DNA from 3 places in the Amorphus sp. MBR-141 genome. Region 2 is predicted to be linked to each of the others. Evidence: riboswitches for the same ligand, from Rfam matches in the RefSeq annotation. Region 2 holds a riboswitch; each other region holds the start of a gene.

Region 1 (5,681 bases), on a different contig from region 2:
TCGAGGAGGTTTTCCAGCGTCTCCGCCGCGCCATGGCTTTCGGCCCGGGTCATGGCGGGTGTCAGGTGATCGACGATGACCGAGGCGGTCCGCCGCTTCGCCTGGCTGCCTTCGCCCGGATCGTTGACGATGAACGGGTAGACAGTCGGCAGCGGGCCGAGCGCCACTTCCGGAAAGCACGACGCCGACAACGCCAGCGCCTTGCCCGGCAGCCATTCCAGGTTGCCGTGCTTGCCGACCTCGACGACGGCGTCTGCGGCGAATGCCGCGCGCAGCCAGCAATGGAAGGCGAGATAGGCGTGGGTCGGCGGCAGGTCGGGGTCGTGGTAGGTCGCCTTGGGGTCGCGGTCGTAGCCGCGCGCCGGCTGGATCGCCACCACGACGTTGCCGAGGACGTGTACGGCGAGGCGGAATGCACCATCGATCAGCGACGGATCGGCATCAGGCTCGCCCCATTTCGCGACGATCTTTTCCCGAGCATCATCAGGCAGTTGCGAAAAGAAGCTGAGATATTCTTCCAGGCCAAGCGTGACTCCGCCGGCGCGATCGCCCGAGCCCGGCGCGTTGGTCGGCCCGGCGGTCAGCCGGTCCATCAGCGCGTCGCTGGTCGCTGGCGCCCCCTCGACCCGGTAGCCGGCGGCAGCCATCGCATCGAGAAGCGCGACGGTGGAAGCTGGCGTGTCGAGACCGACGCCGTTGGCCAGCCGACCGTCCCGGGTCGGGTAGTTGGCGAGCACCAGGGCGATCCGGCGCTCCGCCACCGGGGTGCGGCGCAGCCGGGCCCAGCGCGCGGCGAGTTCGGCGACGAAATCGACGCGGTCGGGCACCGGGACGGGGCGCACCGGCCGCCACTCGGTGCGCGGGTCGACGGGCGCCTCCTCCTTGAAGGAGATCGCGCGCGTGAGGATGCGGCCATCGATCTCGGTCGTCACCACGTTCATGGCGAGGTCGCGGATGCCGAGGCCGCGGGCGCTTTCCACCCAGCCATCGCGCGACGAGCCGGCCTGGACGACCTGCAGGACCGGCGCGCCGGTGCGATCGAGCGCCGTGCCGGCGTAGGCGTCGCCGATGCCGGCGGCGGAGAAGACGGTCGACGTGAGCACCACGGCGGGATCGGTGGCGGTCAGTGCGGCGGCCACCACCTCGGCCGGGGCGCCGTCGCGCAGGCTGGAGGCGAACATCGGCAGCGGGTTGAGGCCGCGCGCGGCAAGCGCCTCCACCAGCGCGTCGGATGGCGCGGTGGCGCCGTCCTGGAGGTGGGCCCGGTAGAAGACCAGCGCCGCGACGGGAGCGTCCGGATCGGCCCAGTGAGCACGCACCCGGTCGAACCCGACGGCGCCCTCGCCCGGCCAGTAGCAGCCGGCGAGCGGGATCGGCTGCGGCTCCGGCGGACGCTCGGCCCTGCCGAGCAGATGGGCGGAGAAGCGCAGCGCGTGGACGCGGTTGCGCGCCCCGCCCTCCACGCAGTAGCGCCAGAAGGTGCGCGCATCGTCCTCGCCGACGGTGCCGAGCTTCGCCAGCGCCTCCGACCAGCGCGCCTCGCCGGGCACGATCGCCAGTCGCACGTCGCTCTGGCGGGCGAGCGTCTCCAGGGCATCGACGCCGTGGGGCCAGTAGGCCGTGCCGCCGAGCAGCCGCACGATGACCAGCCTGGCGTGCCGGAAGGTCTTCTCCAACGCCAGGTCCACCGACAGCGGATGGGCGAGCGTGACCAGGCTCGCCAGCCGCAGGCTCGGAAAGTCGTCGGGCAGCGCCTCGGCGGCCTCGGCGAAGGCCGAAAGCTCGGAATCGGCGGCCGACAGGATGACGATCTCGGCCGGGCTCAGGTCGAGGTCGACCGCCTCGTCGGCGCTTTCGATGGCGGTGGAGCGCGCGGCGAGAAGATGCATCAGGCCGACGCGGGCGCCATCAGCCCCTCGAGCGCGCTGCGGTCCATGTCGTGGGCGCCGATCACCACGACCCCGCCGGCCGCCTCGCCCGGACGCCCGAACCAGGTTTCGATGCGCGGGCCGACCGCCTGGACGACCAGGGGTGCAGGTCGACCCGCAATGGCGAGGCGTCCCTTCACCCGCAGCACGTCGTCGCGGCCGACGATGGTCTCCACCCAGGCGCGGGCGCCGTCGACGTCGGCGAAGGGGGCCGGCAGGACGACGAAGGAATCGAAATCGTCATGCTCGTGGTCATGGTCCACCCCGTGATGACCGGCGCGGGCGGCGACATCCTCCTCCGCGGCCGCGACGATGCCGAACAGCACGTCGACCGGCACCTCGCCGGCACGGCCCTCGACGGTCTGCACGCCGGCCCGGATGCGGCCGGCGATCTGGTCGCGCACGCCGGCAAGCGCCGCCGCGTCGACGAGATCGGTCTTGGTGAGCACGACGAGATCGGCGCAGGTGAGCTGGTCCTCGAACAGCTCCTCGATGGGGCTTTCGTGATCGAGCGCCGGATCGGCCTTGCGGCGCGCCTCGACGGCGGCGAGATCGGCGGCAAGCCGGCCCTCCGACAGGGCGTGGGCGTCGACCAGCGTGACGACGCCGTCGACGGTGACGCGGGTCTTGACGGTCGGCCAGGCGAACGCGCCGACCAGCGGCTGCGGCAGCGCCAGGCCCGAGGTCTCGATGACGATGTGGTCCGGCGGCACCGCCCGGTCGAGCAGCGCCTCGATGGTGGGCAGGAAGTCGTCGGCGACGGTGCAGCAGATGCAGCCGTTGGTGAGCTCGATGACGTCCTCGTCGGCGCAGTCGGGATCGACGCATTCGGCGACCAGCCCGCCGTCGAAGCCGAGGTCGCCGAACTCGTTGACGATGACGGCGATGCGCTTGCCGTCGGCGCGCTCCAGCAGGCGCCGGATCAGGGTCGTCTTGCCCGCCCCGAGGAAGCCGGTGACGATGGTGGCGGGGATGCGGGGTGCAAGGGTCAAAGCACGATCTCCGGGGATGGGGATTTGGGAAGGATGAGCGCGCGGCCGGCGACCATCAGGACCACGTGGTCCATGGCGGCAGCCAGGCGCTGGTTCATGCGGCCGTGATGGTCGCGGAAGCTGCGGGCGAGCGCGTTCTCCGGCACGATGCCGTGGCCGACCTCGTTGGTGACGACCACCACCGGACCGGGCAGCCCGGCGATCGCTCCGGCGAGGTCGGCGACGGATGCGTCGGGATCGCGGCCGGCCTCCAGGAGGTTCGCCAGCCACAGGGTGGCGCAGTCGACGAGGATCGCGGTGTCGGGCCGGGAGGCGTCGCGGAGCGCCGCCGCCAGCTCCAGCGGCGCGTCGACGGTGCGCCAGCGGTCGCCGCGCCGGGCGACGTGACGGGCGATGCGGTCGGCCATTTCGCCGTCGCGGGGGGCACCGGCGGTGGCGAGGTAGACCTGGGTGCGGCCGGAGGCCTCGACCAGGGATTCGGCATAGGAACTCTTGCCGGAGCGCGCGCCGCCCAGCACCAGCACGGTCGCAGCCGCGCTCATCGGCGCCTCGCGCGATGCGTCCGCAGCCGCCCTGCAACGGGGGCGTCCAGCGAAGCCGGGGCACGACGCGCCAGCGGGGCACGGCGGACAAAATTGACACGGAAAACGGGGCCGGACAGCGCCGGATCAGACATAGCGAGCCTCCATGAGCCGTCCACCCGACGGCCCGGGATGAAGTCGTGCGCGCTCGGCCGGTCTCCTGGCTCGCGGGTCACGACCCCTCCTCCGCCTTCCCGGTTTCCCAGTGGCTGGCGGTCGGGACCGCCGGGGAGAAAGGGCTCGCCGCTTACAGTTGCGGGGGCAGCTGCGGCCTCGCGCGCCCGACAGGCGCCGCTCACCGCATTCCCGAAGAGCCGACGGACAGGCCGTCCGCTCACCGAAGCACCCGCCGACCATGCAAGAAATGAGGCGGCCATGCAATCGGGGTGCGCCGATCGGCCGGGCCCGCACCATCGGTCGGTGCCGGCGATTTCGAGGCATCCGGCGCGCCCCCGACCGGACGGACCAGGCCCTCCGCCTCAGGCGGGCGGGCCGGCGCGGTCGTCTGCGGGCCCGGGGCGCGCCTTGCCGGCGAGCGGCCCCTTGCGCCCCCACCAGACCTCGCTGCGACGCCGCAGCCGCCGCATGGCGGGGCTGTCGACGGACAGCACGATGACGCCGAGCGGCAGCATCCAGAAGCCGAGAATCGGCAGGAACCCCAGCACGCCGCCGAGAATCAGCGCCACGCCGGCGCCCATCCGCACCGGCCGCGAGCGCGGCAGGGGGAGGCGTCTGCGCCCGAGCCTGACATGCGTCATCGACGTTCCATCCTCACCAGACCCCGGCATGCGCGTCCGTGCCGCGCGCCGGCCCAACCGGCGGCAAACCGGCCGTTCGACCCGCCGCCACGGCCTTGCATCCACAGCCAGCGCGCCAACATAGAGATGGGCGGGCTTGGCAACGCCGGGAAGGCTTGATATAGCGAGCCTCCGAAAGAAAGACGTGGCCCTGTTCCTCGGTAGCTCAGTGGTAGAGCAATCGGCTGTTAACCGATCGGTCGCTGGTTCGAATCCGGCCCGGGGAGCCACTTCTTCCAATTTCCCATTTAAAATCAATGCCCTGCAAGGAGTGCGGCCCGGACGGGTTCACACCCTTTCAAACGTGCGGCCCGATGCGGCCGTCTCCGCCGAGCCGTCTTGCGGGTGGTCATGCTCCGCTTCGAGCCGGTTGAAGGCCGACTGCGCCAGGACCCGCTGACGCGCCGATCGCGTGTATCGATCGATCTCCTTCGTCGTCGTGTGACCGGTCACCGCCATGATCTCGCGGTCCGGGCAGCCCAGCGCCGCAAGCCGCGCCGCCGCCTTTCGCAGGCCATGAGCGCGCCCGGGCACCCCCGCCTCCTCGCAGCGCCTTCAGGGCCGCGCTCACCTGCGACAAGACCCTGATGCGCTTCACCGGCGCTGACGGTGCAGACGGACATTGCGGGATGCAGAACCGCTCGCTGCCGAACGCACGTGTCCTCGACTGGCTCGACGAGACGTTCGACGCCAACGGCTGTTTGCCATTCGGCGGATGGGGACCTGCGAGACTGGTCGGGGCGTTTCTGCGCGTCAGATAATGGCCTGCCGGACTTTCGCGGAGACCCACTCCGAGACGACGACGGTCAGGAGGATCAAGGCGAAAATGACGGTCACCTGGTTCCACGCGAGCATGTTGAGCGAGGACTGGAGCTTCAGACCCAGCCCTCCCGCCCCGACCAGGCCGAGGACGGTGGCCTCGCGAATGTTGATGTCCCAGCGGAAGACGGTAATGCCGGCGAAGGCGGGCAGGATCTGCGGGACGATCGCGTAGTCCATCACCTGGATGCGTGATGCGCCCGTCGCCTCGACCGCCTCGACCTGGGAAGCATCGATCTCCTCAATCGCTTCGTAGAGGAGCTTCCCGATGAAGCCGAGCGAGCGGAGCATGATCGCCATGATTCCGGCGACCTGCCCCGGCCCGATGATGGCGACGAGCAGCAGCCCCCAGATGATCGAGTTGATCGAGCGGGAGGAGACAATGATGAGAAGCGCGACGGGTCGCACCAGCGTGGCGCTGGGCGTCGTGTTGCGGGCCGCCAGGAACGCCAGCGGCACCGCGAACACGACCGCCAGCAGCGTGCCGAGCGTGGCAATGTTGATCGTCTCCCAGAGCGGCCACCAGAGTTCCTGGACATAGCCGAAGCGCGGGTCGGCCATCCG
Region 2 (5,681 bases):
CCTCGGCGCGGACATGGGAGGCGACCAGGCGGATGATCCGCTCGGTTTCGGAGGGGTGAACGCGCAGCCCGGCATCGCTCCGTCCCTCGCCGAGCCGGTCGATCCAGAGCCTGCCGTCTGGGTTGACCATCACCTCGATGACGGCGGGGTCGGACAGGGCCTCGGCAACTGCCGGCCCCATGGCGGTCTTCAGCATGGCGCGGCGGCGCTCTTCGGCGGTCGTGCTCATGGGTTTTCCTCCCCGTCCCTGGGGCCGAGCGAGCGCTTGCCGCCCGCGATCTGGCGGCCAACCTGCTCAACGAATTTCTGGTAGCGTTCCTGCGCAACCGCCTGCGTCGCCTTGTCCGGGATCGGCGTGTGCGCATTGAAAGTGAGGTAGAGCCGCACGAAGAAGGCAAGGCTCTCGGTCAGGACATCGATGTCGCGCCGGATCAGGTTGTTCTCGCGCGTCAGCCGGTCGAGGCGGATCCTCAGCGCCTCATCGAGCGCATGAGCGCCGCGGTGCCGGATGTAATGGCGGATCGCATCGGTGATGATCGCGGATTTGGAGGCGCCGGGCTTGGCCGCCAGCGCTTCGAGCTCGGCGCTCGTCTCCTCGTCGATGTAGATGTTGTGGCGCGGCTTCATGCAGTCTTGCCCTGACGGTCTTGAAAAAGTCAGGACAAGGATCGCCGGATGCGCCGGAATCTCTTACGGCCTTTATGTACGACGGAATGCGATCACATGCGGATGCTTGCGCGGGATCAGAATCCTTCGAGCATATCCTTCTCCGGCCCCATCGCTTCGTTAACGCCATAGACGCGCGCCGGCTTCGACAGCCGATCCAGGGCGCGCTTGTCGGCGACGACATCCGACTCGTCCGCGTCAAGCCCCGGAATATCCGGCTGCCCCGGCTCGACGGGCTTCGCGACCTCTTCTTCCGCCAAGCCCGGGTGGCGTTGCTGCTGGAGCCCGCCTTCCTCGACAAGAGAACCGTGCCGGGTACCGTCTTCGTCGGAAGGCATCAGGCGGTCGTCGGTATCGCGCACCTGGCCGCTCCAGTCGTCGGGGCGCGATGCCGGTTTGTCCTCGTAGCCACCTTCGGAAAGATGTGGGGCCGGCAGAACACGCTGGGTAAAGTTCCGATCTTCGTAATAGCGGAGTTTCTTCGCCCGGATCGGCGTCAGACCGGAGACCAGCACCAGCTCGTCCGCGGACGGCAATTGCATCACCTCGCCGGGCGTAAGCAACGGCCGCGCCGTCTCCTGGCGGCTGACCATGACATGCGACAGCCACGGCGCCAGCCGGTGGCCGGCATAGTTGCGCTGCGCCCTGAGTTCCGTCGCCGTGCCGAGGGCGTCGGAGATGCGCTTCGCCGTCCGCTCATCGTTTGATGAAAAGGCGACGCGCACATGGCAGTTGTCGAGAATGGCGTTGTTCTCGCCATATGCCTTGGATATCTGATTGAGCGACTGCGCAATGAGGTAGGCGCGGATGCCATACCCGGCCATGAACGCGAGCGCCGTTTCGAAGAAATCGAGCCGCCCCAGCGCCGGGAACTCGTCGAGCATCATTATGAGCTGATGCCTGCGGGTCTTCTTCGGGTCTCCTTCCAGCCGCTCGGTCAACCGCCGCCCGATCTGGTTCAGGACCAGCCGCACCAGCGGCTTGGTCCGGGAGATGTCCGAGGGCGGAATGACCAGATAGAGCGAGACCGGATGTTCGGCATCCATGAGATCGGCAATGCGCCAGTCGCAGGCCGAGGTCGTCGCCGCGACGGTAGGGTCGCGATAGAGGCCGAGGAAGGACATGGCGGTGGAGAGCACACCCGAGCGCTCGTTCTCCGACTTGTTCAGCACCTCACGCGCGGCCGAGGCCACGACCGGATGGACGCTCGGGTTCTCCGGCGTGCCGAGATGGTTGGTCGCCATCATGCGCCGCAGCGTCGCGGCGAAGGACCGGCGCGGATCAGACAGAAAGGTGGCGACGCGCGCCAGCGTCTTCTCCTCCTCGGCGTACAGCACGTGCAGGATGGCGCCGACCAGCAAGGCGTGACTGGTCTTTTCCCAATGGTTCCGGCGTTCGAGCGCGCCCTCGGGATCGACCAGGATATCGGCGATGTTCTGGACGTCGCGCACCTCGTCCGGCCCCTTGCGCACCTCCAGCAATGGATTATAGCGGGCGGAGCGCGGGTCGGTCGGATTGAACAGCAGGCAATGGGAGAACTTCGACCGCCAGCCGGCCGTGAGCTGCCAATTCTCGCCCTTGATGTCGTGGATCACCGCCGAGCCGGTCCAGGTCAGCAGCGTCGGCACGACGAGGCCGACGCCCTTGCCGGATCGCGTCGGCGCAAAAGCCATGACATGCTCCGGCCCGTCATGGCGCAGGTATTGGTCCTTCAGCCGGCCGAGGAACACGCCCGCCGGACGAAACAGTCCCGCTTTCTCGATCTCCCCCTTCACGGCCCAGCGCGACGACCCGTAAGTGGTGACGAGCCGGCTCTGCCGCGCCCGCCACAGGGAGCCGGCGATGGCGGCGGCACACCCCATGAAGCCGCTGCCCGCTGCCAGCATCCCGGCCTTGTCGAACACCTCCGGCGCATAGGCCTCGTAGAAATACCACCACTCGAATAGCTTCCACGGCTCAAAGACCGGCCAGCCGAACAGGACAAACCACGGGCTACCGAGCTGCGCCTGGTAACCCAACATGTCGGCGCACCACTGTGTCGCCGTCCACACCCCCAGGATGACTATGGCGAAGACGACCGCGATCTGACCGATGAGGAGCTTTGTGGGAGTCATGAACGTCGTTCCGCTGCTTGAGGCACACGGAACGAGATTCGCCCAGAACGCCGGGAACGCTTATGGCTTTTATGTACGCTGGAATGCGATGAACCGCACGTGGATTGGCTTTTGTCGATTGTGCTTTCATTATGAGCAGCAATGGGGAAGCACCATGAATATAGACAGAAGTCGTAAGGTCACCGGGATAAATGCCCTGCGACAAAATCATTTGCGATTGACACGCCTCCTGTACTCCGTGTTTTACTTTCGGCCAGCTTCGGTTCCTGTCCCGCCCCACGCGGCGGGAGGGATTAAAAGGGAACACGGTGTGGTGTAGCCATCAGGCGCCAAATCCGTGACTGCCCCCGCAACTGTAAGCGGCGAGTCTTTGCGCCATTAGCCACTGACGAAATGTCGGGAAGGCGGCGCATAAGGCTAGGACCCGCGAAGTCAGGAGACCTGCCGCAAGCGTGTCACTCACCGAACCGCGGGGCGCGGAGTCGGGCGGGGTTCCCGCAGCGGTGACTTTCGCCGCCTGCGGTTGGAAGTATCTCCTTTCAAGCCAGGCAAAGTGACCACAAGGCTGGAGTCCGTCAATGGAATCCACGTCTCCGCCTGACTTGTTACGGGGAGGAAGAGCCCTCATGAAGACCTACATCATTTCCGCATTCATTCTGGGAGCGGTCACTTCCACTGCACAGGCAGAGCCGACACAATATCCGCTGACGATTGAAAATTGCGGACAGGAAATCACATTTGAAAACGCGCCGGATCGCGTTGTTTCCATCGGCCAGGGCGGAACGGAGTTGCTTTATTCTCTGGGTCTTGCCGATGTCGTGAAGGGCACTGCACTTTGGCGCAGCGATGTGTGGGAGCAATTTGCTGATGTCAATGCGGGGATCGAGCGGCTGGGTGACAATGAGCCAAGCTTCGAAAGCATCGTGGCCAAGCGCCCGCAACTGGTCATTGCCGATCTGATCAACTCCATTGGCCCGAACGGCCGCATCGGCACGCCCGAGCAGTTCGCGGATCTCGGTATCGAGGTCTATGTGCTGCCGGACCAATGCACGGATATCGGCCCCGGGGCGAGCGGCGGCGCGGGCGCGCGCTACAAGCCGTTTGTTCTCGACCAAGTTTATCACGGGGTTGCCGATCTGGCGCGGATTTTCGATCGAAACGAACGCGGTGCGGCATTGATCGCCGATCTCAAGGCGCGCGAAGCTGGCGCGAAGGCGCGCGTCGCGGATGTTGGCGAGGGGATTTCCGCTGTCTTCTGGTACTCCTCCGCATCCCGGGAAAGCGACCCCTGGGTGGCTGGACAAAACGGCGTGCAGGGCTACATGGCGCGGACGCTTGGCGTCACGAATGTTGTCGACATCATCGACGATTGGCCGACGGTTGGCTGGGAAACCATCGCGCGCGCCAATCCGACCATGATCATCGCCCCCGATCTGGCACGCCGCCGCTACCCGCTGGATGCAATCGACGTGAAGCGCGACTTTCTCAGGGAGGACCCCGTTACGCGCTTCATGGACGCGGTGGAGAATGATCGTATCGTCCCGCTCGATCCGCAGGAGATCGCCCCTTCCCTGCGCCTCGTTGACGGGATTGAAAAACTTGCCGAGGCAATCGCAGCGATCAAGGGGCAGGAATGAGCGGCGATGCTCTACCCCTGCCGCGGGGCCAGAGCCTAACATGGCTCTGGCTTGCGCCGCTGATTCTGCTCCTGGCGTTGCTTGCGGGCACCGCCATCGGCGAGACGAATATTGCCTTCGATGTGGTCCTGCAAACCATTGCCAACCGGTTGTGGGATGCAGGCTATGCGGTTGACCGGATCGACGAAGGTATCATCTGGAGTTACCGGTTGAGCCGGGCCATCGTAGCGGCGGCCTGTGGCGCGGGGTTGGCGCTGACTGGTGTGGTCCTGCAGGCGCTGTTGCGCAATCCTCTCGCCGATCCCTATCTCATGGGACTATCCGCCGGAGCCTCCACCGGCGCGGTGCTGGTCAGCGTGGCCGGTATCGGTGCCGGCGTCATCTCCATGTCCTTGGGGGCATTGGCGGGGGCGCTCATGGCGTTTGGTTCGGTGGTCCTTCTAGCCCATGCCGTATCCGGCGGGTCGGGCGGCGGACGTGCAACGCAGGCCGCCGCTGCCATCATCCTTGCCGGGATCGCCGGATCGCAGATGTTCAACGCGCTGACCGCCTTCATCATCGCCAAATCCGCCAATGCCGAGCAGGCGCGCGGCATCATGTTCTGGCTGATGGGCAATCTTTCGGGCGTTCGCTGGGAGGATGTGCCCGCCACGATGCTGGCCGCCCTTGTGGGGTGCGCGGTCTGTATATGGCACCGCCGCGCGCTCGACGCCTTCACCTTCGGCGCCGATAGCGCGGCCTCGCTGGGAATAAACGTTCGCCAGGTTCGCGGAACGCTGATTGCCGTCACCGCCATGATGGTCGGGGTCATGGTCTCGAAGGTTGGCTCCATCGGGTTTGTCGGGCTGGTGATCCCGCATGCCATGCGGTTTGTGGTGGGAACGCGGCATGACAGGCTGGTGCCGGCTTCGGCCCTTTGCGGCGCGGTCTTTCTGATCGCCGCCGATGTAATCTCGCGGGTGATCGTGCCGGGACAGGTCTTGCCGATCGGTATCATCACCGCCCTTGTCGGCGCGCCCGCCTTTGCCATTATCCTGATACGTGGAGGACGCAACAGATGACGCTCGCTGCCAAGAACGTTTCGGTCACGGTGCAGGGCAGGGCGATCCTGCGCAACGTTTCGTTTCAATTGAGGTCCGGTGAGTGCCTTGGGCTCATTGGGCCGAACGGGTCGGGAAAATCGACCCTGATGCGCTGTCTGGCAGGGCTGAGCAAGCCGGACGAGGGAAGCGTTACTCTCGATGATGCCCCGATGTCGAAGATG
Region 3 (5,681 bases), on a different contig from region 2:
GGCCGGGATGCGCACGCCCGAGGCGCGGGCCGTCTGCAGGATCGACTGGCCGGGCAGCGCCTCCGCGTCGACGTCGGAGAGGGCGAAGCGGACGCGGGTGGTCGCCATCTCCGGCGGCTCGGAGGGCAGCAGCCCGTCGGAGGCCTCGGCGAGCGGCGCCGGCACCGGCTCGATCGGTCCGGATCCGAAGCTCTCCTGGTGGTAGCGCGCCATGTCGAAGCCGGAGGCCTGGAGCATGCCGCGCACCTGGCGCATGAACGGATCGGGCCCGCAGCAGAAGATCTCGCGCTCGGCGAAATCGGGCACCAGCAGGCCGAGCCGCACGGTGTCGATGCGGCCGGTGGGGCCGAACCAGGACAGCCGGTTGGTGCGCTCCTCGACGAGGAAGCCCAGCTGCAGCGCCGGCATGCGGGTGGAGATCAGCTCCAGCTCGGAGCGGAAGATGATCTCCTCCGGCCGCCGCGCGCAGTTGACGAAGGCGACGTCGTTGAGCGGCGCGCAGTCGTTCAGCCAGCGCAGCATCGACATCATCGGCGTGATGCCCGACCCGGCCGACAGGAAGAAGTATTTTCCGGCCGGATGCTCGTGCATGGAAAAGCCGCCGGCCGGGCCGTAGGCCTTGATGTGCTGGCCGGGCTCGAGATGGTCGAACATCCAGCGCGTGCCGAGGCTCGCCGCCTGGGCCTTCACCGTCACCGCGATGGAGAACGGCCGCGAGGGGCTGGACGACAGCGTGTAGGTGCGCAGCAGCGGCTCGTCGCCGACGGGGAGTTCCAGGGTGACGAACTGGCCGGGCTTGTAGCGGAACCAGGTCTGGTTGTCGGAGCGGAACGCGAATGTCTTCACGTCCGGCGCCTCGTCGGTCACCGAAATGCACTCCAGCACCTGGAGATGGTCGTTCCAGGGCTGCATCTCGTCGAGATGCCGGTAGAGGCTCCCGGGCGCGGCGGCGATGGTGTCCAGCATGGCGGGGCTCAGGCGACGCGCAGGGCGGCGGAGGCGCCCTCGGCGAGGCGCGCGGCCATGGTCCGGCAGTACCAGTCGACGAACTGCTCGACGCCGCCTTCGTGCTCGGGGGAGTAGGGGCCGGGCTCGTATGCGGGCGAGCGGATGCCGAAGGCGTTCTCCTCGACGATGCGGCGGTCCTGGTCGTTGGTCTCGGTCCACACGTGGGTGAGCTCGGCGAGGTCGTAGTCGACGCCTTCCACCGCCTCCCGGTCGACGAGCCACTTGGTGGTGACGGCGGTCTCCTCCGGCCCCAGCGGCAGCACCCGGAAGGTGACGGCGTGGTCCGACAGGATGTGGTTCCAGGTGGTCGGATAGTGGAACAGCAGCATGGCGCCGATGCGGGCGGAGCCGACGGCGGCGGAAAGGGGCCGCTTCACCGCGGCGCGGCCGGACAGGGTGTAGCTGACCGCCTCGCCGAGGAGCGGCATGCGGGTGATGCGGCTGGCGCCGCCCTCGGCCATGCGGAAGGCGGCGGGCAGGCCGCGGGCCTCGCAGGCGGCCCAGTGGGCGGCGATCTCCGGGTCGTCCATCGCCCCGGCGACGCCGGTGACGCCCGGCGCTTCCGGGTAGGTCTTGCAGAGCTCGGGATGGTTGGCCGAGCAGTGGTAGCACTCGCGGTTGTTCTCCCAGACGAGCTTCCAGTTGCCCTTCTCCACGATGGTCGTCTCGAAGGCGACCTTCGCGTCCTGCAGGCGGTGCGGCGCGAGGTAGGGCTCGATCAGCGCCCGGGTGGGGGCGAAGTCGGCCGGCGCGTCGGCGAGCGACAGGAACACGTAGCCGGCGACGGCCTCGCAGGCGACCGGCTTGAGGCCGAAGGCGGCGGGATCGAAGCCGTCGCCCATCTGGCGGGCGAAGACGAGGCGGCCGTCGAGGTCGTAGGTCCACTGGTGGTAGGGGCAGACGAGCCGCGCCGAAGTGCCCCTGGCGGCGGAACAGATGCGCGAGCCGCGGTGGCGGCAGGCGTTGTGGAAGGCACGGATGCGCCCCTCGCGGTCGCGCACGACGATCACCGGATAGTCGCCCACCTGCAGCGTGAAGAAGGCGCCGGGACGGGCGAGCTCGCACGCGTGGCCGACGAACAGCCACTCGCGGTACCAGACGTGCTGGAGGTCGGCGGCGAACCAGTCCGGATCGGTGTAGAAGGGCTGATCGAGGCTGTAGCCCGGGCGGCGCGCCGCGATCCGGTTCAAGATGTCGTCGCGTGAACCCATGTCCCCGTCCATCCTCGGCTGGGCCCGCAGAGCGCGGCGCGGACGGAAGGGAACCGGCCCGCGCGGAGAGACGATGCTTCCGCAAGGCAAGGACCCGATCGCCCACCGCGATCAGTCGGGACGTGTCACCGTTCGGGGCTGGTTTCCGGGCTGAAGGAGCGTCTCTTCGAGGACCGTCGCGATTCCTTCCCAGGCATCTGCCCAGTGGAACTCCCTGTCGCGACGTTGACTCCCTTGACCGTTGCGGGGGCAGCTCCGGATTTTCACCGGATTCCCAATTCTCCCGGCCTTCCAAGCGAGGACCGGGCACCCTGAACCCGGCCACCATCGCCCGGCGCGCAAGGCGGGGCGCGCGCAAAAGCGACGTCGCATGGACGACCGGCGACATGGGCGCGCCGGCGTGGCCGGGAACGGGGCGGCCCATGGCGCGGTCGGGGCCCGCGGAGGCGGCCTGGTGCTGGCGGGAATCGCGAAAGAACGGCCCGGACGGACGTGGCCCGAGGGTCGGGCGAGGGCCGCCGCGGCGGGGCCAAGGCGTTGAAAAGCAAGCCTGCCTGCGCGCGGCTTGACTCCGATCCGCCAGCCACTATCCCTGACGGTCGACGGTGCCCGCAAGGGCTCAATAGGGAACACGGTGAGGCGCGCCTGCGCGCCGAATCCGCGACTGCCCCCGCAACTGTGAGCGGCGAGTCATCCGCGCGAATGCCACTGGAGCCGGTCCGGCCCTGGGAAGGCAGCGGAGCGACGAGGACCCGCGAGTCAGGAGACCTGCCGTCATCCGTGGTCACGCGCGGTCGCATCGGGCGGGGTGTCTCGATGGGTACGGTCTCCATGGTCCTCCCATGGAGCCGCCTCGATCGCGGTGACGTGCCATCCGGCCGCGTGCCGCTCGAGGACTGCCACATGACCTTCTTCCCGACGTCCATCCGTGGACGGCCCGATGCCGTTCGCCATGCCGCGGCGTTTGCCGCCGTTCTCTGCCCGCTGTCACTGTCGCTTCCGCTTGCCGCCCATGCCCAGGACGCCGACCTGGGCGACGCCGCCGTGGTGGCGCTTCCCGAGATCTCGGTGACCGCCAACCTGGCTCCGACCGCACGCGACAAGGTCGGCAGCGCCATCACGGTGATCACCGGCGCGGACCTGCGGCAGCAGAAGATCCGCTTCGTCACCGATGCGTTGCGCCAGGTGCCGGGGCTCGCCGTCAACCGGACGGGGCCGGCGGGGCAGCTGACCCAGGTCCGCATCCGCGGGTCGGAGGGCAACCAGACCAAGGTCTTCATCGACGGCATTCCGGTGAACGATCCGGCGTTCGGGTCCGAATTCGACTTTTCCAGCCTGCTTGCCGACGACATCGAGCGCATCGAGGTGCTGCGCGGGCCCCAGAGCGCGCTCTACGGCTCCGACGCGGTGGGCGGCGTCATCAACATCATCACCCGCACCGGGCAGCCCGGCACCCAGGTCTCGGCCCGGCTGGAGGGCGGCTCGTTCGGCACGGTCAACGGCAGCGCCTCGGTGAGCGGCGCCAACGAGCATGCAAACTTCATCGCCAGCGCGATGGGGTTCAAGACCGACGGGATCTCGGCGGCCAGTTCCGATCTCGGCAACACCGAGAAGGACGGCTATCGCAACGGCACCGTCTTCGCCAAGGGCACCGTCTCGCCGAACGAGCTCGTCGACGTCACCGGGGTCGTCCGCTACACCGGCACCAAGGCCGATCTCGACAGCGAGGCCTTCCTGCCGGCCTACGGCCACACGGGTCCGGTCGACGCGCTGCAGGATTCGGTCGGAGAAGACCTCTACGGCCGCCTGCAGGCGCGCCTCAGCCTGTTCGAGCGGCGCTGGCAGCAGACGGCCGGGATCACCTACACCGACCAGAAGACCAAGTACCGCGATCTCGATCCGACGACCGTCACCAGCATCTACCAGGGCAAGAAGCGCCGGCTCGACTACCAGTCGACCTTCTTCTTCGAGACGCCGGAGATCGCCGACGCCGAGCACGTGCTCACGGTCGCCGTGCAGGACGAGGAGGACACGGTGACCTCCGACAGCGCCTATGCATCGTTCGACCGCTCGATCCATTCGACCGGCCTCGTCGGCGAGTATCAGCTGGAGGTGTTCGACGCGCTGACGCTCACCGGCAGCGTCCGGCAGGATTTCAACGAGCTCTTCGAGGACGCCACCACCGCCCGCGCGACGGCGGCCTACCGCATCGACCGGACCGGCACCAAGCTGCGCGGCTCGTTCGGCACCGGCGTGAAGAACCCGACGATGTTCGAACTCTACGGCTACACCAACACCTATCGGGGCAACCCGGACCTGAAGCCCGAGCAGGCGACCGGGTGGGACGTGGGTGTCGACCAGGAGCTCTTCGGCGGCACGGCGGTGGCGGACGCGACCTACTTCAACCAGCGCATCTCCGACCTGATCACCGGCTCCGGCCAGACCTCGATCAACATGCCGGGCACCTCCGAGATCGACGGCGTGGAGGTCGGCCTGACGGTCACGCCCATCGACCCGCTGACGGTGCGGGCGTCGTACACCTACACCGACGGCCGGGATTCCACGGGCGCGGAGCTGGTGCGTCGGCCGCGCAACGTCGCCAGCCTCGACATCAACTACCGGTTCCTGGACGGCCGGGCCAACGTCAACCTCGGCATCGACTACAACGGCGCCCAGACCGACTGGGTCTACAACGCCTCCTACACGCAGAAGACCGTCATCGACCTCGACGCCTACACCCTCGTCAACCTGGCGGCGTCCTACGACATCAACCCCCATACGCAGATCTACGGGCGGGTGGATAACCTGCTCGACGAAGACTACTACGAGGTGTGGGGGTACGGGACGGAGGGGATCGCCGCCTATGCTGGCGTGAAGCTGACCTTCTGATGGCGCCGATGCGCCGACATGCGGCGGCCGCGCTCGGCGCGGCCGTCACCGTCGCTTTCGCGGCCGCGGCGGGCCCGCGACCGGCGGCGGCCGACGGGCCACCGGCGGCGCCGGCGCGCGTCGTCTCGATGAATCTGTGCGCCGACGAACTGCTGCTGCGGCTCGCCGATCCCGACCAGGTCGCGTCGGTGACGTACCTCTCCCAGGATCCGGACCAGTCGACGGTGGCGGCGGAGGCCCGGCTCCACCCGGCCAACCACGGCCGGGCCGAAGAAGTCCTCCGCCTCGATCCGGATCTGATCCTGGCCGGCCGCTCCACGACGCGCGCCGCGGTGGATCTCCTGCGCCGCGTCGGCGCGCCGGTGGTCGAACTCGACGTGCCGGCGACGCTGCCGGAGGTGGAGAGCCAGATCGGGGCGCTGGGCGCCATCTTCGGCAATCCGGCGCGCGCCGATGCGATGATCGCGGAGATCGAGGCCGCCTTCGGCGGGCGCGAAGGGCCGCCGGCGGGCGATGCCCCGACGGCGGTCGTGTTCGCCCCCAACGGGTTCACGGTGGGGGAGGGGTCGCTGG

What was found. Region 2 has a riboswitch for cobalamin ahead of ACSSVZ_RS27450 (ABC transporter substrate-binding protein). Riboswitches for the same ligand answer to the same signal wherever they lie in the genome.
Region 1: another riboswitch for cobalamin. It lies ahead of cobU (bifunctional adenosylcobinamide kinase/adenosylcobinamide-phosphate guanylyltransferase); the one in region 2 lies ahead of ACSSVZ_RS27450 (ABC transporter substrate-binding protein).
Region 3: another riboswitch for cobalamin. It lies ahead of ACSSVZ_RS16110 (aromatic ring-hydroxylating oxygenase subunit alpha); the one in region 2 lies ahead of ACSSVZ_RS27450 (ABC transporter substrate-binding protein).

The regions. Positions count from the first base shown of each region.
Region 1 is NZ_JBRJGW010000010.1:131,935-137,615, reverse strand. It holds gene cobN (cobaltochelatase subunit CobN) at 1-1,889, opposite strand, end outside; gene cobW (cobalamin biosynthesis protein CobW) at 1,889-2,920, opposite strand; gene cobU (bifunctional adenosylcobinamide kinase/adenosylcobinamide-phosphate guanylyltransferase) at 2,917-3,462, opposite strand; cobalamin riboswitch at 3,635-3,870, opposite strand; gene ACSSVZ_RS15080 (hypothetical protein) at 3,981-4,259, opposite strand; tRNA gene ACSSVZ_RS15075 (tRNA-Asn) at 4,454-4,528, shown strand; gene ACSSVZ_RS15070 (hypothetical protein) at 4,587-4,832, opposite strand; gene phnE (phosphonate ABC transporter, permease protein PhnE) at 5,052-5,681, opposite strand, start outside.
Region 2 is NZ_JBRJGW010000056.1:984-6,664, forward strand. It holds gene trbB (P-type conjugative transfer ATPase TrbB) at 1-229, opposite strand, end outside; gene ACSSVZ_RS27440 (ribbon-helix-helix domain-containing protein) at 226-627, opposite strand; gene ACSSVZ_RS27445 (conjugal transfer protein TraG) at 744-2,780, opposite strand; cobalamin riboswitch at 3,024-3,243, shown strand; gene ACSSVZ_RS27450 (ABC transporter substrate-binding protein) at 3,407-4,417, shown strand; gene ACSSVZ_RS27455 (FecCD family ABC transporter permease) at 4,414-5,478, shown strand; gene ACSSVZ_RS27460 (ABC transporter ATP-binding protein) at 5,475-5,681, shown strand, end outside.
Region 3 is NZ_JBRJGW010000011.1:155,949-161,629, reverse strand. It holds gene ACSSVZ_RS16115 (2Fe-2S iron-sulfur cluster-binding protein) at 1-966, opposite strand, end outside; gene ACSSVZ_RS16110 (aromatic ring-hydroxylating oxygenase subunit alpha) at 975-2,219, opposite strand; cobalamin riboswitch at 2,339-2,548, opposite strand; cobalamin riboswitch at 2,806-3,009, shown strand; gene ACSSVZ_RS16105 (TonB-dependent receptor plug domain-containing protein) at 3,036-5,108, shown strand; gene ACSSVZ_RS16100 (ABC transporter substrate-binding protein) at 5,108-5,681, shown strand, end outside.